One region of the Microbacterium protaetiae genome, then DNA from elsewhere that is predicted to be linked to it. Evidence: riboswitches for the same ligand, from Rfam matches in the RefSeq annotation. Region 1 holds a riboswitch; the other holds the start of a gene.
The links. A riboswitch is a leader RNA that binds a small molecule or an ion and turns the genes downstream of it on or off. The one in region 1 is predicted to bind thiamine pyrophosphate.
Positions count from the first base shown of each region.

Region 1 (9,567 bases):
GACGGCGGTGTTCTTCCGGGCCGAGTATGCGCTCAACGCCCGCCTGGCCGAATATCCCAAGCCGATCGTGGCGCTGGCCGACGGCATCACGATGGGCGGCGGCATCGGGCTGGCCTCGCACGCGGCGATTCGCGTGGTGACCGAGCGGTCGAAGCTGGCCATGCCCGAGACCCGCATCGGATTCACCCCCGACGTCGGCGGCACCTGGCTGCTCGCCCACGCCCCCGGCCACCTCGGTGAGTATCTCGGAGTGACCGGGACGACGATGGATGCCGCTGACGCGGTCTTCTGCGGCTTCGCCGACCACCTCGTGCCCTCTGACCGACTCGACGCGCTGCGCGCGGCGCTGGCAGCGGGGGGCGACCCCGAAGCCACCGTGCGCGGCTTCGCCCAGGCGCCGGGCGCGTCGACGGTGGAGGCAGCACGCGCCTGGGTCGACGAGACGTTCTCGGCCGACACTCTCGCCGAGGTCGAGGAACGACTGCGCGCGCACACCGATCCGGCGGCATCCCGGGCTCTGCAGACCATGGGGCAGCTGGCCCCGACCGGTATGGCCGTGACGTTCGAGGCCGTCCGCCGCGCCCGCGCCCTGCCCGACCTGCGCGCTGCCCTCGCCCAGGAATACGGGCTGGTCATGTGGTTCGGGCGCACCCAGCCCGACCTTGTCGAGGGGATCCGTGCGCAGCTGGTCGACAAGGACCGCGACCCGCACTGGAGCCCGGCGTCGCTGGATGACGTGGACCCGGCCACCATCACCGGGGCGTTTTCCGACGAGCCGGCCGTACCGCTCTGGGACTGACGTGTTCGACAGCCCCCTTTCGGCCTCGGCATACGAGGTGCTCGGCGTCGATCCCGCCGTCGACGACGACGCCCTGCGCAAGGCGTACCGGCTGAAGCTGCGCCAGACGCATCCCGACACCGGGGGAGATGCCGCGCTGTTCATCCAGGTGCAGCGCGCCTGGGAGCTCGTGGGCACGACGGACGCCCGCGCCGCATACGATCGCGGACACGGCTTCGGCAGCGCCCCGGCACCGCAGTGGAGCGGATGGCGCGCCCCGGCCGCGCGCACCGACACCCGCCCGCGTGCCCGCTCGAGCGGGCAGCCCGGAGGACGCCGGCGCGAGCAGTACCTGACGCTGATCCGGGAGTGGGCCGGGCGCGGGGTCGGGCTGCCCGATCCATACGACCCGGCGCTCGTGCGCTCGGCGCCCGTGGAAATCCGGCGACTGCTCGCCGACGCGCTCGCCGAAGAGGCCACGGCCCGTATCGTCGCTGATCTCGGGATGGGCTACACCGTCTGGCACGATGTGGCCGCCGGCCGGCATCCCGATGAGAAGGTCGACCACATCGTGCTGGCACCCAGCGGGCTGTACGGCATCCTCTCCGAAGACCTCGGTGGTCCGGTGCAGGTTCGGCGGGGCGAGTTGGTGGGGGATGCCGTGGCCGGCACGCCGATCGCCGATCTGATCGCGGGCATCCGCACGATAGCCCGCGACGCGCGCGTGCGCTTCGGCGGGGGCATCGTGGTGCTGCCCGACGATGATCTGGTGCAGCCCGTCGAAAACCTCGGAAAGGTGCGCGGTGTGCGCACCGCGCTGGTGGCGCGCAGCTCGCTGGCCAATGTGCTGCGCCAGGGCATTCCCGGCGCGCACGAGATCGGCGGTAACGAGATCTTCGATGTGCGCACCCGACTGAACCAGACGCTGCGTTTCGCGTAGCGTCCAAGAGGCGCGCACGCGCACCCAAGTCGCTACTGTGGGCGAGTGGACCCCATCATCGCCACGTTCGTCATCCTCGGCCTCGCGGTCGTCGCCTTCGTGACCGGAAAGATCCCGCTCCCGGTGGTAGCGGTCGGCGTCGCCCTGGCGCTCTGGGCGACCGGGGTGCTCACTCTTCCCGAGGCGCTGTCGGGCTTCGGCGACCCGACGGTGGTGTTCATCGCGACCCTCTTCATCGTCAGCGAATCTCTGGATGCGACCGGGGTCACCGCCTGGGTGGGACAGCGGGTGATCAGCCGCGTCGGATCGGGGCGCGGCATCCTGCTGGTCGTGGTCATGCTGATCGCCGCCATCATGTCGGCGTTCATCAGCATCAACGGCGCGGTCGCGGCCCTGTTGCCGGTCGTCGTGGTCGTCGCCGTGCGCGCGGGACTGGTGCCCTCTCGATTGTTGATCCCCCTGGCCTTCGCCGCCAGCGCCGGGTCACTGCTGACTCTGACCGGCACGCCGGTGAACGTCGTCGTCTCGCAGGCGGCGGCCGCCGCCGGGGGCAGGCCGTTCGGATTCTTCGAGTTCGCGTTGGCGGGGGTGCCGCTCGTGGTGCTCACCGTCGTGTTCGTGGCGCTGTTCGGCGATCGGCTGCTGCCCTCGCGCGACCCCGAGCATCTTGATGTCGCCGACAACAGCCGCACCGCGCAGCGGCTTCGCGAGAGCTATGCGGTCTCGGCCGACACGAATCAGCTCTTCAGCGCCCGCGACGGCGCCGTCGAGGTCATGATCGCCCCGCGCTCGCACTACATCGGCCGCACCGTGTACGCCGGAATGACCACGCGGGACGAGAATCTCGTGATCCTCGGGGTGCGACGCGGCGACGGCGACGCCGATGTCACCGGCGTGCACGGCGGCGAACTCACCCTGCGCGCCGGCGATGCTGTGCTCGTGCAAGGACCCTGGGCGGCGCTGGAGCGCTATGTCGGCTCGTCCGATGTGATAGCGGTGACCCCGCCGCAGACCCTGCAGCGTGCCGTTCCGCTGGGCCGCGGTGCGAAGCGCTCGCTGGTGATCCTCGCCCTCATGGTGGTGCTGCTGGCGACCGGGTTCGTGCCGCCGGCCGTGGTGGGCCTGCTGGCCACCGGTGCGCTGCTGCTGAGCCGCGTGCTGACGCTGCCGCAGGTGTACCGCTCGATCTCGTGGACCACGGTGATCCTCATCGCCGGGATGTTCCCGCTGTCGCAGGCGTTCGTCTCCACCGGCGCGGCCGACGTTGTCGCCCACGGGGTGCTGTCGCTGACCGGTGGGGCCTCACCGGTGCTGGCCCTGCTCACCCTGTGTGTGGTCACTCTGGTGCTCGGGCAGTTCATCTCGAACCTGGCCACCGTACTGGTGGTGGCACCCATCGCCGTGTCTGTCTCGCAGACGTTGGGCGTGAGCATCCAGCCCTTCATGATGGCGCTGACGGTGGTCGGTGCGGCGGCCTTTCTCACACCGATAGCAACACCGGTGAACCTCATGGTGATGCAGCCCGGCGGCTACCGCTTCGGCGACTACTGGCGGCTCGGGCTGCCGCTCTCGCTGATCTTCTTGGCCGTGGCGGTGTTGTACGTGCCGCTCATCTGGCGCTTCTGAGCGCGGCCGCTGGGCGACACGGGCTCAGCCGATTCCGAGCAGGTCGAGCGGATGGGTGAGCCGCCACCAGAAACCGGGGCCTTCGAGATCTGCCGACAGCGTGGCATCCACCGTCGTCGTGTTCACCGGCCCCGCCGCGCTCAGCGTGCCGGCCTTCGCACCCGCCGACCAGTCGCCCAGCTTCAGGGTGCTCGACACCTTCGCCGACGCGCCGTTCCAGAGCACGACATCGGCCTGCGCCGCCGTCACGATCGGCACCGTCTCGCCCCATCGGGTGTGCACGGTGCCGACGGTCGTGCCCGCGGGCACCGATGGCGAGGCCTTCAGCTGTGCCTCGACCTGGGCGAGAACGTCGCGCGACACCGACCACCGTGTCTTCGAATCAGGCTGGTTGAGCACGCTGGCGACCACTCGCACCGTCGTGTCGCCGATTGTGACGTTCTTCACCGAGAGCAGGTCGTACCCGTCGAGCGTGCCGGTCTTCAGGCCGACCACGCCGGCGTCTGAGAGCAGCTCGTTGGTGTTGGCCACCTCGCCGGCCCCGGGCAGCGTGATCTTCTTCTGTTTCACGATGCCGGCGATCGTCGAATCGGCCATCGCCAGCTCGGCGACGTCGATGAGGGCGGCGGGCGTGGCGGTGTTGCCGTGGTCGAAGCCGGTCGGGTCGGTGATGGTGATCCCGCTGATGCCGCGCGCATCGAGCCACGCGTTGGCGGCCGTCGCGAACGTCCAGTCCGACGACCACCAATTCGACGCCAGCCGTGCCGCGTAGTTGCTGGCCGAGCCGACCAGCATGCCCTCGAGCATCTGGTACTCGGTCAGCGACCCGCCCGCCGGCACATCCAGGGCCGACTCGTTGTTGCGCAGGTAGTTCCAGTATTCGAGGGTGTCGGCGTAGGTGAAGCGGAACTCTTCGCCCTGATCCTTCTTCGTGACGGGACTCTTCTCGAGCACCATCAGCGCCGTCACGACCTTGGTGATGCTCGCTATCGAACTCTGGTCTGAGGTCGAGGCCACGGCATCGCCGAGCCCTTCGACGCCGACACCGGCCGCGCCCTTCTTCGGCCAGGTGAGGGATGCCGCTTGTGCCGTCACCGGCTGCACGGTGGCAGAGACGACCTGCGGTGCGACGGCGGTGAGGGGCCAGACCGCCATTGTCGTGCAGTACGCCGCGATCACCAGCACGACCAGTGCCCACGGAACGATAAGGCCCGGGCGCAGAGGCGAGCGTCGGGGCCGTTCGGCCAGCAGATAGGCCACGGCCGGATTCGCCGTCGACGACACGTCGAACGACACCGTGCGTGCCGGGGCCGTCAGCGACGTGGCATCCCACCAGCCCAGCGCCCGCGCCGGGCTGGTTGTCGACGACTCCGCAGCCGGTTCGTCGAGCGGGGAGTCGGTGGTCGCCACCCGTCCACGTTACCGGAGACGCGGCTATACTGACGGGCACAACCACGGGAGTCCGGTGTGCCGGGCTGAGAGGAAGCACCACAGCTTCGACCGTCGAACCTGATCTGGGTCATGCCAGCGCAGGAAGGGAGCATCAATGCACACGTCTACGTCCGCACCGCCGCAGGCCGCGGCATCCACCCGCCGTCTGAACTGGCGTGTCGTCGACATCGTCGTGGGCGCCGTGCTGGGCGTCGCGATAGGTCTGGTGTTCTGGGCCTGGAACACCATCGGGTACGCCTGGTTCGAGGCGGCTGACGCGCTCACCCCGGGCTTCGGTGGCATCGCCGTGGGCATCTGGCTGCTCGGTGGCGTGGTGGGCGGCCTCGTGATCCGCAAGCCGGGTGCGGCGCTGCTGGTCGAGGTGGTGGCCGCGATCGTCTCGATGCTGATCGGCAACGTCTGGGGCGTCTCGACGGTGCTCGAGGGCATTGCGCAGGGGCTGGGGGCCGAGCTGGTCTTTCTGCTGTTCTTCTACCGCCGGTTCACCCTGCCCGTCGCGATGCTCTCGGGCGTCGTGGCAGGTCTGGGCTCCTGGGTCTTCGAGCTGTTCTACGGCAGCTCGCCGAACTTCCTGAAGACGCTTGAGTTCAACCTCATCTACCTCGGTGCCATCGTCGTGTCGGGGGCGCTGCTTGCCGGTCTGGTCGGTTGGCTGCTGGTGCGGGCGCTGGCCGCGACCGGTGCACTCAGCCGGTTCGCGGCGGGGCGGGAAACACGCGAAGAGGTCTGAGATGACCCGTCCGGCGCGCATCGAGGCGGCGGGCTGGGGCTGGCGCTACGCCGGCCGCAAGGCCCCCGCCGTTCGTGACGTCACATTCACTATCGAACCCGGTGAGCGGGTGCTGCTGCTGGGCGCTTCGGGCGCGGGCAAGTCGACGCTGCTGGCCGGCATCGCCGGGCTGCTCGGCGGCGCCGACGAAGGTGAACTGAGTGGTCGGCTCACCGTCGACGGCGAGGCGCCCGAGGCGCAGCGGGGCCGCGTGGGACTCGTGCTCCAGGATCCGGATGCCGGGGTCGTGCTCTCGCGGGTGGGCGACGATGTCGCGTTCGGGTGCGAGAACCTCGGCATGCCCCCCGCCGAGATCCCGGCACGCATCGCCGAGGCGCTCGATGACGTCGGCCTCGATGTGCCGTGGGATCGCTCGACCGCCCAGCTGTCGGGCGGCCAGAAGCAGCGCCTGGCGATTGCCGGCGTGCTGGCGATGCGTCCCGGAGTCGTACTGCTGGACGAGCCGACGGCCAACCTCGACCCCACCGGCGTGCGCGAAGTGCGCACGGCGATCGAACGCGCCGTGGCGGCGACCGGTTCGACACTGATCGTCATCGAGCACCGCACCGAGGTGTGGGCCGATCTGATGACACGGGTGATAGTGCTCGATGCCGAGGGCGGGCTGCTGGCCGACGGTGCACCCGACGCCGTGTTCGCCAGCGCCGGCATGGCGCTGGCGGCCGCGGGCGTATGGGTGCCCGGACAGGCCATCGCTCTGCCGGCGCTTGCACGAGGGGCGGATGCTGCGCCCGTGCTGGCAGCTCGGGAGCTGGCGGTGTCGCGCGATGGGCGAGTCGCGGTGCGCCGGGGGCTGTCGTTCGACGTGCCCGCCGGGGCGGCCACGGTCATCACGGGGCCCAACGGAATCGGCAAGTCGACGCTCGCACTCTCGCTGGCCGGGTTGTTGCCCGAGTTTTCGGGGGAGGTCGTCTCGGCGCCGGAGCTTGCGGGGCGGCGAGGGCGGCGGCCGTCGACCTGGCGCTCCCGCGAACTGCTCACGCGCATCGGCACGGTGTTTCAGGAGCCCGAGCACCAGTTTCTTGCACAGACCGTGCGGGACGAGCTTGCAGTCGGTCCCCGCGCGCTGCGCCACGCTGACGCGGCCGTGTCGCGGGTGGTCGACGAACTGCTCGAACGCCTCGGGCTGGCTCGGCTGGCCCGCGCGAATCCGTTCACGCTCTCGGGCGGGCAGAAGCGGCGGCTCTCGGTGGCCACCGTGCTGGCCACCGGTCCCCGCGTCGTGGTGCTCGACGAGCCGACGTTCGGACAGGACCGGGTGGGGTGGATCTCACTCGTGCACTTGCTGCAAGAAGAGATCGGCCGCGGCACGGCGGTGGTCACGGTGACCCACGATGAGGGCGTGGTGCGACATCTCGGCGGGCGGCACCTCGAGCTGGTCGCCGATGCATCGGCCGAGGGGGTGGCGGCGTGAGCGCCGTGACCGAGAGCGCGCGGGCAGCGGCATCCACGTCTGTCCCGCCCCCACCGGCGGCATGGCTGGATGGCGTGAACCCCGCGACGAAGATCGTGCTGGCCCTGGTGCTGTCGATTCCGCTGTTGGCATCGATCGACGCCGTCAGCGCCCTGGTGGCCGTGATGCTGCAGCTGCTGTGCGTGCCGCTGACCGGGCTGCGGCTGCGCGTGGTGCTGCGGCGGTTGCTGCCGATTCTGCTGGTGGCGCCGATCGCCGGCGTGAGCATGCTGCTGTACGCCGACCCGGGCGGGCAGATCTATGCGACGTTCTGGCATGCGACCATCAGTGATGCTTCGATAGCGCTGGCGGTTGCGGTCGGAGTGCGCGTGTTTGCCCTCGCGCTTCCGACGATCCTGCTGTTCGGCCGCACTGACCCGATCGACCTCGCCGGGGCTCTGGCACAGATCGTGCATCTGCCGGCGCGATTCGTGCTCGGGGTGCTCGCGGGCACCCGCACGCTCGGCCTGTTTCTGGACGACTGGCGTCAGATGGAGCTTGCGCGTCGTGCGCGCGGCGTCGGTGATCGGGGCGCGCTGCGTCGGTTCTTCTCGATGGCGTTCGTGCTGTTGGTGTTCGCCGTGCGGCGCGGCACGAAGCTGGCGATGGCGATGGAGGCCCGCGGATTCGGCGCCGATCGACACCGCACCTGGGCGCGTCGATCCGAACTGCACGCGCGCGACGCCGTGGCGCTGGCCGGCGGGGTGCTGCTCATCGCCCTTGCGCTGGCCGTCGCCGTCTGGGCGGGGACATTCCGCTTCGTGTGGTCGTGACAGCCGGGCTCACGTCGCGTTCCACAGCGCGCGGTAGTAGGCGAGGCGTTCGCGGTCGGGCTCGACGCCGTACGCGGCGATGAGCTCGTCGTCCCAGCCGGGCCCATAGTTCCACTCGGTGCTCATCGACGCGACGGCGATGTCGGCCCACCGGTCACCGACGCCCAGCGAGCCGAGGTCGACGTGCGCGACCGGCTCACCCGCATCGTCGAGCAGTGTGTTCGGGCAGCAGGCGTCGCCGTGGCAGACCACGAGCACATCGACCGGCGGGGGAACGCGCAGGTGGTCGGGAACGTGGATGCCGCGGCCCGTCGCATCGCCGAGGCGCGATGGCACGCTCCACTCGAACGGACACTGATCGACCGGAAGCGCGTCGTGCAGCACCCGCAGTCCTTGGCCGACCGCACGCACCGCCGCGCGCGGCTCGGCGATCCAGCGCGGATCGACCGCCGAAGAGCCGTCGATCGCGGCCGTGACCAGCCATCCCTCGCCCGCGTCGCGGCCGGCATCGAGCACGCGCGGAACGGACGCGTAGACGGCCGCCCAGGCCAATCGCTCCGCCTCGGCGATGACGTCGAGTTCGGGATGCCGCGGCCCCCACTTGATGTATCGCGCATCGTTCGTGCGAAAGGTGATGCCGCCCAGCTCGTTGATCCAGACCGGCGTCAGCGCGGCGCCGCGGGCCAGACGCTGCACCCGGTCGGGCACCGCGACCGGCTCGGTCGGTATCGACATGCGTTCATCCTGCCGTAGGCGGGTTCTTATACGTCGGCGTCTTCTTCTTCGATGGAGAGCGTCGCCGAGGGGCACAGCGCGACGGCCTCGCGCACGGCATCCCATTCCGATCGCGGCGGGTGCTCGTCGAGCAGGCTGACGAAGCCGTCATTCTCTTCACGGTTCGCGAATACTCGAGGAGCCGTCAGACCGCAATTGCCGGAGGCTATGCAGGTGGTCGGATTCACGATGACTTTCATGAGATGCCTCCTTGCATCATCCACGGTACCGGCGTGGCCGACACCTGGTCGTGGTTCTTCGGTATCCGTCTGCGGTCGAGGCACGTCGGCCCGGCGCCGTCAACCCCCTTACTTTCGCGGCGCAGGTCGGATCGGATGGCAGATAAGAGTCGCGCAGAACACACGAACTGTGCGCTGAGCGAAGGAGAACATCATGGGACTCGACGACAAGATCAAGAACGCGGCCGAAGACCTCAAGGGCAAGGGCAAAGAAGCGGCCGGCAAGGCGACCGACGACAAGGGGCTGGAGGCAGAGGGAAAGCTCGATCAGGCCAAGGCTGGAGCCAAGAAGGCGGTCGAAGACGTGAAGGACGCCCTCGACTGAGCCGCACGCTGATCGTGATGGCCGGGACCTGTGTGGTCCCGGCCATCACGTATTATGAGACGGTTCTCATGTTCGATGGGAACGGGGCGAGCCAGAGTAGGGGTGCCGGTGGCGCCAGGGGAGATCGGCGATGAAGAGACGGCTGCGCAGGCCTTCGACACGGGTCGGCATCGTGCTGGCCTCGTTCGCGCTTCTGGTGAGCGGGTTCTCGACGGGTATCGGCGGCGTGCTCATCATGGCCGGGTTCATCGCGCTCGGCACGGGCGTGTACACGCTCGCCACCCGACGGCCGTCCTGGCTCGCACTGGCCGGGCGCAAGGCGGGTGCGGGTGTGGCCACCGGAGCGCTCGTGGTGATGTGCGTGGGCGCGGGTGTGTACGGCGCGACCAACCCCGACGCGGCAGCTGCGCCGGCGATGCC
Region 1 covers NZ_CP035494.1:861,093-870,659, reverse strand. The annotation lists gene ET475_RS03885 (enoyl-CoA hydratase/isomerase family protein) at 1-799, shown strand, start outside; gene ET475_RS03880 (J domain-containing protein) at 801-1,718, shown strand; gene ET475_RS03875 (SLC13 family permease) at 1,764-3,344, shown strand; gene ET475_RS03870 (D-alanyl-D-alanine carboxypeptidase family protein) at 3,369-4,754, opposite strand; TPP riboswitch at 4,789-4,897, shown strand; gene ET475_RS03865 (ECF transporter S component) at 4,891-5,526, shown strand; gene ET475_RS03860 (ABC transporter ATP-binding protein) at 5,528-6,997, shown strand; gene ET475_RS03855 (energy-coupling factor transporter transmembrane component T family protein) at 7,003-7,809, shown strand; gene ET475_RS03850 (aminoglycoside 3'-phosphotransferase) at 7,819-8,544, opposite strand; gene ET475_RS03845 (ferredoxin) at 8,571-8,783, opposite strand; gene ET475_RS03840 (CsbD family protein) at 8,977-9,147, shown strand; gene ET475_RS03835 (HNH endonuclease family protein) at 9,278-9,567, shown strand, end outside.

Region 2 (9,567 bases), 1.9 Mb from region 1:
GCCGCGGCAGAACGCTCCACCGTCTCCCCTCGCGCTCGGCCACCGTGCCATGGTAGGTCACTTGTCGGGCACGGTCGCACGCGGCGCAGCGGACCTCCCGCGGACGGGCGCGCTCAGCGGGACGGCGCCTCCACCCACCCGTTGATGGCACCGATCAGCCGGTACAGTTCGCCCACCAGGAACGGGTTGAAATGCATCACCAGGCGCTCCAGCTCGAGCCTGTCATCGTCTTGCCGCTCGGCGCGCAGCGGCTCGCTGCGCTCGATCTTGCCGCTGGTCAGCAGGCGCGCGAACCGGTCGTTCAACTCAGCGAGCTGCGTGTCGTCGGGTGCCGTGCGGATGCGCAGCACCAGGCGATCGCGCACCCACCGCAGCGAGTCGTAGTTGCGCCAGAACCCCATGATGTGCTCGATGGCCGTCGGCACCGAGTCGGTGACCAGCACACGATCGAAGTCATCGGTGTCGATGACGCCGGCGGGTACCAGCTGCTGATCGACGAAGCGCCGCAGCCCACCCCAGAAGGTGCCTCCCGGCTCGTCCAAGAGCACGATCGGCATCGGCTCGGCCTTGCCGGTCTGCTGCAGGGTCAGCAGCTCGAACATCTCGTCCATGGTGCCGAAGCCACCGGGCAGACAGATGAACCCGTGCGATTCCTTCATGAGCATGAGCTTGCGGGTGAAGAAGTACTTCATCGACACGACGTTGCCGCTGTCGGCCAGCAGGGCGTTCGGCTTCTCTTCGAACGGCAGCCGGATCGACACGCCGATCGAGCGGTCGGGGCCGGCGCCCTCTGCTCCGGCCTGCATGATGCCGGGCCCGGCACCGGTGACGATCATCCAGCCGTGCTCGGAGAGCGTGTGCGCGGCGCGGCGCGCCTGCCGGTACAGCGGGTCGTCGGGCTTGGTGCGAGCCGATCCGAACACCGTGACCTTCGGCACATCGCGGTACGGCGCGAACAGTGAGAACGCCGAACGCATCTCGGTCAGCGCTGCGGCCGTGATCTTCAGATCGAGGCGGTCGGTGTCGTCCATTCCGAGCCCGATGCCCGTCGCCAGGATGCGGGCCACCAAATCGTCGTGCTCGGCGATGCCGGCGGCATCCAGCGCCTGCCGCAGGGCCTCGGTGACCTCATGCGGAACGGTGTTCGTCGAGGAATCTGCCATGACTCCACCTTCGCACGTCGCGCGCATGCCACCAGATTCGACCCGCAGCGTGGGAAACTCACCGCATGGACATCATCGCCGATGCCGTCGGCAACATCAGCAATCAGATGTGGTCGTGGGTTCTCGCGCCCCTCGTGGCTCTCGTCGCCCTCTATCTCACGGTGCGTTCGGGCATCGTGCAGTTCCGCTGGATCCCGGAGATGTTCCGTGCTGTCACCGACCGCTCGCCGCTGGGCGACGACGGCAGGCCGCAGTCGATCTCGGCATTCCAGGCGTTCACTCTGTCGGCCGCCTCGCGTGTCGGGGTGGGCAATATCGCCGGCGTCGGCACCGCGATCTTCTTGGGCGGACCCGGAGCCGTGTTCTGGATGTGGCTGATGGCGCTCGTGGTCGGCGCCACCAGCCTCGTCGAATCGTCGCTCGCGCAATTGTTCAAGGTGCGCGACCCCGGTCGTGCCTTCCGCGGCGGTCCGGCGTACTACATCCAGAAGGGACTGGGACAGCGGTGGGCAGCGATCCTGTTCGCGGTCTTCCTCATCCTCTGCTTCCCGTTCGCGTTCAATTCACTGCAGGCCAACACCCTGGCTGCGACGATCGTCGGGGTCAGCGGAGCCGAGGACGCCCCCTGGTGGATCCCGTTCGTCGTGGGCGCCGTGGTCGCGATCCTGACCGCCCTGGTGATCTTCGGCGGCGTGCACCGCATCGCCACCGTCTCACAGTCGGCCATCCCGATCGTCGCGTTCGCGTACCTCATGGTCGGCATCATCATCGTGGGAATCAACGCGCAGAACCTGCCGTCGGCGGTCGCCTCGATCTTCACCGAGGCTTGGGGCACACAGCAGGTGGCCGGGGCCACGCTGGGCGTCATCATCATGAACGGCGTGCGGCGGGGCATGTTCTCGAACGAGGCGGGCATGGGCTCGGTGCCCAACGCGGCGGCCACGGCAGCTGTCACGCACCCGGTCAAGCAGGGCCTCGTGCAAACGCTCGGCGTCTACTTCGACACCTGGCTGGTGTGCTCGATCACCGCTTTCATCATCCTGGTCTCGGCGCCCGATCTGAGCACGGCACAGCAGGGTGTCTTTCTCACCCAGAACGCCCTGGCTTCGGCCCTGGGCGATTGGACCGGCATTCTGCTGGCGGTCATCATCTTTCTGCTGGCGTTCACCTCGGTGCTGGGCAACTACTACTACGGTGAATCGAATCTGCAGTTCATCACGTCGCACCCGCGCGCACTGCCGGTGTTCCGCGTCCTGGTCATCGTCGCCGTGTTCCTCGGCTCGATCGCCAGCGCCGATCTCATCTGGAACCTCGCCGACATCGTGATGGGACTCATGGCCTTCATCAACCTGATCGCGGTGACGCTGCTCTCACCCATCGCCGTGCGGCTGATAAAGGATTACACCAGGCAGCGGCGCGCAGGCCGCGATCCGGTCTTCACCCGCGACCTTCTGCCCGACATCGGGGGCATCGAATGCTGGGAAGACGAGCTGTCGGTCACCGGCCCGCTCGGGGTGATCTCCCAGCGGGCACGGGGCGAAAAGCACCGCGACCACCTGCACCACACCGGGGTGCAGGGCTGAACGGTCAGCGTTCGGCGATCAGCCGCGCCACCGCCTCGGCGGCCCGCAGCGTCTCGCGCTCGCCGGTGCGCCGGTTCCACAGCTCCACTTCGCCGGATGCCGCACCCCGGCCGGCCACGAGCACGCGCGGCACGCCGATGAGCTCGGCGTCGCCGAACTTGACTCCCGGCGACACCTTGGGGCGGTCGTCGTAGAGCACGTCGAACCCGGCCGCCTCCAGCTGAGCCGACAGCTGCTCGGCCAGCTCGAACGCCGCGGCATCCTTACCCGTGGCCACCACGTGCACGTCGAACGGCGCCACCGATGCGGGCCAGACCAGGCCCCGCTCGTCGTTGTTCAGTTCGGCGATGATCGCGAGAATACGGGTGACGCCGATGCCGTACGAGCCCATCGTCACGGTCACCAGCTTGCCGTTCTCATCGAGCACCTTCAGTCCCAGAGCCTCGGCGTACTTGCGACCGAGCTGGAAGACGTGCCCGATCTCCATGCCGCGCGCCAGATGCACGGGACCGGAGCCGTCGGGGGCTGGGTCGCCGTCGCGCACGGTGGCGACCTCGACGAAACCGTCGCCGACGAAGTCGCGGCCGGCCACCAGAGAGTGCACGTGCTTCTGGTCGATGTTCGCACCGGTGATCCAGCGGGTACCGTCCACGACGCGGGGATCGAGGAAGTACCGGATGCCGGTGGCCGACTCTTCACCCAGCACCGGGCCCGTCGCCGACCATGGCCCGATGTAGCCCTTTGTCAGCAACGGGTGCTTCGCGAAGTCCTCGGGGGTGGCCGCCTCGACCTCGGCGGGGGCGAAGGCGACCTCGGCGCGCTTGTCGTCGACGTCGCGGTCGCCCGGGATGCCGACGACGACGAGCTCGCGGGTGCCGTCCAGGTGCGTGAGGGCCAGCACGACGTTCTTCAGCGTGTCGGCGGCGGTGTATTCGCCGTCGAGCACCGCGTTGCAGTGCGCGACGAGAGTCTCGATGGTCGGGGTGTTCGGCGAGTCGAAGACGACCGGCGCCGGCGCCTCATCGAACGGCAGAGGGCTGGGCACCACCGTCGTGAACGCCTCGACGTTGGCGGCGTAGCCGCCCGCCGAGCGCACGAAGGTGTCTTCGCCGACCGCGGTCGGGTGCAGGAACTCCTCGCTGCGCGAGCCGCCCATCGCTCCGGCATCCGCTTTCACTATCACGTACTCCAGACCCAGGCGCGCGAAGATGCGCTCGTAGGCGTCGCGCTGGGCGAAGTACGAGGCGTCCAGCCCCTCGTCGGTGTAGTCGAACGAATAGGCGTCCTTCATCGTGAACTCGCGCCCGCGCAGCAGGCCGGCACGGGGACGCGCCTCGTCGCGGTACTTGTCCTGGATCTGGTAGATCGTCAGCGGCAGGTCCTTGTACGACGAGTACAGGTCTTTCACCAGCAGCGTGAAGGCCTCTTCGTGCGTGGGTGCCAGCAGGTAGTCGGCGCCCTTGCGGTCGTGCAGGCGGAACAGCAGATCGCCGTACTCGTCCCACCGGCCGGTCGCCTGGTACGGGTCACGCGGCATGAGCGCGGGGAAGTGCACTTCCTGCGCGCCGGCGGCCGCCATCTCGTCGCGGATGATCCGCTCGATCTTCGCCTTCACCCGCAGACCGAGCGGCAGCCAGGCGAACACGCCGGCGGCCTGGCGGCGGATGTACCCGGCGCGCACGAGCAGCTTGTGAGACTGGACCTCCGCCTCGGCGGGGTCTTCCCGAAGGGTGCGAACGAAGAACTTCGACAGACGTGTGACCACGATCCCCCAGTGTACGGGGGTGGATGCCGCGGCCCGTCTGCGTACACTGACCACGTGTCCGCTCGTCGCCCTCATCTCGTCTCCCCCGCCACCGGCGACGCCCTGGCGGCGTCGCTGGCCGCGTTGCGCACGCAGCTGGATCTGCCCGATGGTTTTCCCGCCGACGTCCTCGCCGAAGCGCAGGCCGCGGCCCACCACGTGCGGGCCGAGCCGAGCGGCGAGGTGCACGACCTGCGCGATGTCGAGCTGCTCACCATCGACCCCGAAGGCTCGCGCGACCTCGACCAGGCGCTGCACCTTCAGCGCACCGCCGACGGCGCCGTGCTGCACTATGCCATCGCCGACGTTCCCGCCTTCGTGCAGCCCACCGGTGCGCTCGACGCAGAAGCACGCGCCCGCGGCGTCACGCTGTACGCCGTCGACGGGCACATCCGGCTGCACCCGGCCGTGCTCAGCGAGGGCGCCGCATCGCTGCTTCCCGGGCAGGACCGCCGCGCGTTCGTGTGGCGGTTCGAGCTCGACGAACGCGCGGTGCCCCGGCGCACGACGCTGGTACGGGCCGTCGTGCGCTCACGCGCACAGTGGACCTACGAAGACGCGCAGCGGGCCATCGACGACGGTTCTGGGCCCGCCTCGCTGCTGGCCCTGCCGTGGTTTGGACAGCAGCGCACCGAACGCGAGCGGGAACGGGGCGGGGCGAGCCTGAATTCGCCCGAGATCGACGTTTCGCCGGCCGATGGAACCTATCGGCTCGAGCGGCGGCGCACGCTGCCGGTCGAGGACTGGAACGCGCACGTGTCGCTGCTGACCGGCATGGCGGCGGCTCGCATCATGCTCGACGGCGGCATCGGCATCCTGCGCACCATGCCCGAGGCCGACCCCGACGACGTGGCCGCCTTCCGTGCGCAGACCGTGGCGCTGGGCCTGGACTGGCCCGAAGACATCGGCTATGGCGAATACCTGCGCACCCTGCACGGGGATGACCCGGCGACCTTGGCGGTGCAGGATGCCGCAGCGAGCCTGTTTCGCGGAGCCGGATACACCGCTTTCGACGGCGAGCCTCCGAAAGACACCGTGCAATCGGCGATCGCGGCGCCCTACGCGCACACCACCGCTCCGCTGCGCCGCCTTGTCGACCGCTGGTCGCTGGTCGTGTGCGAAGCTCTGGCCAACGGGCACGATGTGCCTGCCTGGGCGCGCGAGAGCCTGCCCGAGCTTCCCAAGCTCATGGGTCGTGCTGATCAGCGCGCCGCGCGCCTGGAGAACGCGACCGTCGACCGCGTGGAGGCAGCCGTGCTCACCGGGCACGAGAACCGCGTGTTCACGGGCGTCGTGCTCGGCCACCGCGGCGATGGGGCGCGCGTGCAGCTGACCGGTCCGCTGGTGTCGGTGAAGGTTCCCGATCTGGATGCCGCAGCCGGTACCACTGTGCAGCTGCGCCTGCAGCGCGCTGACGTGGCAACCGGCGAGATCGACATGGTGCCGGCATGAACGGGCGCCGGCGACAGCGCTAAGCTGACACGCACACCGTGACACGGGGTGCCCCGCACTGGGGCTGAGATCACACCCGTCGAACCTGCTCTAGTTCGTACTAGCGAAGGGATGTCGCGCATGACGCGCACTCTGCAGTCTTCTGCCCGTTCCGCCCTGCTCGAGGTGCGCGCCCACGCGCCGCTCGTGCAGTGCCTGACAAATGCTGTCGTGACGAATTTCACGGCCAACGTGCTGCTGGCCCTGGGCGCCGCCCCCGCCATGACCGATCTGCCCGGCGAAGCCGGGCCGTTCGCGCGGATCGCCGGCGGCGTGCTGGTGAACCTGGGCACCCCGCACGCCGAGCAGCGCACCGCGATGCTCGAGGCTGTCGCGGCCGCCGACGAGGCGCGGGTGCCCTGGGTGCTCGATCCGGTGGCCATCGGCGCGTTGCCGATCCGCACCGAGCTCGCTCACGCGCTGCGCGAACGGCGGCCCACCATCATCCGCGGCAATGCCTCCGAGCTGCTGGCGCTGGCCGGCGACGGCGCCGGCGGACGCGGTGTCGATGCCACCGACGACGTCGAGGCCGCGCTGCCGTCCGCACGGACGCTGGCTGCGCGCACCGGTGCCGTGGTTGCAGTATCGGGGCCGGTGGACGCGATCACCGACGGCGAGCGCGTCATCCGCATCGGCAACGGCACACCGCTGTTGACCCGGGTGACCGGCGGCGGCTGCGCCCTGGGTGCTGTCATGGCGGCGTTCGCGGCGGTCGACTCCGATCGGCTGCAGGCCGCGGCATCCGCGGTTCTCGTCTACACGGTGGCGGCCGAACTCGCCGCTGCGCGCAGCGCCGGTCCGGGCTCGTTCGCGGTGGCGTTCCTCGACGCGCTGGCCGCCCTCACGCCCGAGCAGCTCGACGAGCGCGCGGTGATCGCATGAACGGCGACCTGTCGGTGTATCTGGTGACCGATGCCGCGGTGGCGGCTGCGGCCGGGCACGATGTGGCCGAGGTGGTTGCCGCAGCCGCGCGCGGTGGCGCCGGCTGCGTGCAGGTGCGCGAGAAGCACGCCCCAGCGCGCGACTTTCTCGCCACGGTGCTGCGCATCTGCGAGGTCGTGCCACCCGGGATGACCGTGCTCGTGAATGACCGCATCGACGTGTATCTGGCCGCACGCGCGGCCGGAGCCCGGGTGGCCGGTGTGCATGTGGGCCAGTCCGACCTGCCGGCGCGCACGGTGCGGCAGCTCATCGGCACCGGAGCCGTCTTGGGGGTCAGCGCGTCGACGCCCGAACAGCTCGCGCGCGCCGCCGCGGACGGGGCCAGCTACGTCGGTGTCGGAGCGCTGCACGCTACCACGACCAAGCCCGACGCGCCCGCCCCACTCGGCCACGATGCGTTCGCCGCGCTCGTTCGCACCAGCACGCTGCCCGCCGTGGCGATCGGCGGCGTCACCGTGGCCGATGTGCCGCTGTTGCGGGCGGCGGGGGCCGCGGGTGCCGCCGTCGTCTCGGCCGTCTGCGGCGCCGGCGACCCCGAGCAGGCGACGCGCGCGCTGCGCACCGCGTGGGAGCAGGCACGATGATCCCCCGGGTTCTCAGCATCGCCGGCACCGATCCCACCGGGGGTGCCGGCATCCAGGCCGATCTGAAGAGCATCGCCGCCGGCGGCGGCTACGGCATGGCGGTGGTCACCGCGCTGGTGGCCCAGAACACGCGTGGTGTGCGCGAGGTGCACACGCCGCCGGTGTCTTTTCTCGCGGCACAGCTCGACGCCGTCTCAGACGACGTCGCCATCGACGCTGTGAAGATCGGCATGCTCGGCACCACACAGGTGATAGCGACGGTGGCCGCCTGGCTCGACCGGGTGCGGCCGCCGGTGGTGGTGCTCGATCCCGTCATGGTGGCCACGAGCGGTGACCGGCTGCTGGATGCCGACGCCGAAGACGCGCTGCGCACGCTGTGCGCGCGTGCCGACCTGGTCACCCCGAACATCCCCGAACTGGCGATCCTCGTCGGTGAACCGACGGCGGTGACCTGGCCCGATGTGCTCGCACAGGCACGGCGGCTCTCGACCCGCCACGGCGTCGCCGTGCTGGCCAAGGGCGGGCACCTGGGCGGCGCCGACGCGCCCGACGCCCTCGTCACCGGCGAGCAGCTCACCCAGTTCGCCGGCGAACGCGTGGCGACATCCCATACCCACGGCACCGGGTGCTCGCTCTCGTCGGGCATCGCCGTGCGGCGTGCCGCGGGCGCACCGTGGGAGCGTGCCCTGGATGAGACCAAGCGCTGGCTCACCGAGAGTCTGCGTCACGCCGATGAGCTCGCGGTCGGCACCGGACACGGGCCCGTGCACCACTTCGCGGGCCTCTGGCACCGCGGCGGCCTTCTCACGCGCCCGACGCCGGCGCAGGTGGCCGCGCAGTGGTGGACGCACATCGGCGACATCCGCGCCGCCATCGATGAGCTGCCGTTCGTGCGCGCACTGGGCGACGGCTCGCTTCGACACGACGCCTTCACGTGGTACCTGGCCCAAGACGCGCTGTATCTGCGCGCCTACTCGCGGGTGCTGGCCCAGGCCAGTGCGCTCGCGCCGGATGCGGCCGCCCAAGAGTTCTGGGCGGCCGGCGCATATCGCTGCCTGGCCGCCGAAGCGCAGCTGCACGAATCGTGGGTGGGCGCCGACGAGATCCACAGTACGCCGCCCGGCGCCGCCACGACCGCGTATCTGGACCACCTGGCCGCATCCGCAGCGCGCGGCGACTATGCGGTGCTCGTGGCCGCGGTGCTGCCCTGCTACTGGATCTACCGCGACGTCGGCGAGCGCCTGCACGCGGCATCCCACCCCCGGCATCCCTACCGCGCGTGGCTGGACACGTACGCCGACCCGGAGTTCGCCGCCGCGACCACGCGCGCCATCGACATCGCCACCCGCGCTGCCGCCGACGCCGGCGACGCGCTGCGCGCGCGGATGCGCGACGCGTTCACCGCGTCGGCCCGGCACGAGTGGGCGTTCTTCGCGGCACCGCTTGCGCAAGAGAGTGCCGATACCCTGTGACGATGGCCCGCATGCCCGCCGCCGAGATCGATGTGACCGGCGACCTCGTCGCACGGCTGCTGGCCGCGCAGCATCCTGACCTCGCCGACCGGCCGATGGTGATCGGCGCGAACGGGTGGGACAACGTCATGGTGCGCCTGGGTGACGATCTGGCGGTGCGGGTGCCCCGACGCGCCGCGGCGGCCGCTCTCGTCGAGCACGAGCAGCTCGTGCTGCCGCGGCTCGCACGCCGGCTGCCGGTCGCCGTGCCCGTGCCCGTGCGCGTCGGGCGCCCGACAGACTTCTTCCCGTGGTCATGGTCGGTCGTGCCCTGGCTGGCGGGGGAACCCGCGTTCCGGCAGCCGGCGAGCGCGCGCGACGGATGGGCGGGCGACTTGGCCGATGCGCTGGTCGCCCTGCACATGCCCGCCGATGCCGATGCCCCGCACAACCCCGTGCGCGGCGAGCCACTGGCCGAGCGCGCCGACATCGTGCGCGCGCGGATAGACCGGGCCGACCCCACCGGGCGGCTGCGCGCCCGGTATGACG
Region 2 covers NZ_CP035494.1:2,721,063-2,730,629, reverse strand. The annotation lists gene ET475_RS12620 (lipase family protein) at 1-43, opposite strand, end outside; gene ET475_RS12615 (LOG family protein) at 114-1,163, opposite strand; gene ET475_RS12610 (alanine/glycine:cation symporter family protein) at 1,229-2,746, shown strand; gene ET475_RS12605 (proline--tRNA ligase) at 2,751-4,511, opposite strand; gene ET475_RS12600 (RNB domain-containing ribonuclease) at 4,566-6,002, shown strand; TPP riboswitch at 6,037-6,131, shown strand; gene thiM (hydroxyethylthiazole kinase) at 6,114-6,923, shown strand; gene thiE (thiamine phosphate synthase) at 6,920-7,567, shown strand; gene thiD (bifunctional hydroxymethylpyrimidine kinase/phosphomethylpyrimidine kinase) at 7,564-9,039, shown strand; gene ET475_RS12580 (phosphotransferase) at 9,042-9,567, shown strand, end outside.
Region 2: another riboswitch for thiamine pyrophosphate. It lies ahead of thiM (hydroxyethylthiazole kinase); the one in region 1 lies ahead of ET475_RS03865 (ECF transporter S component).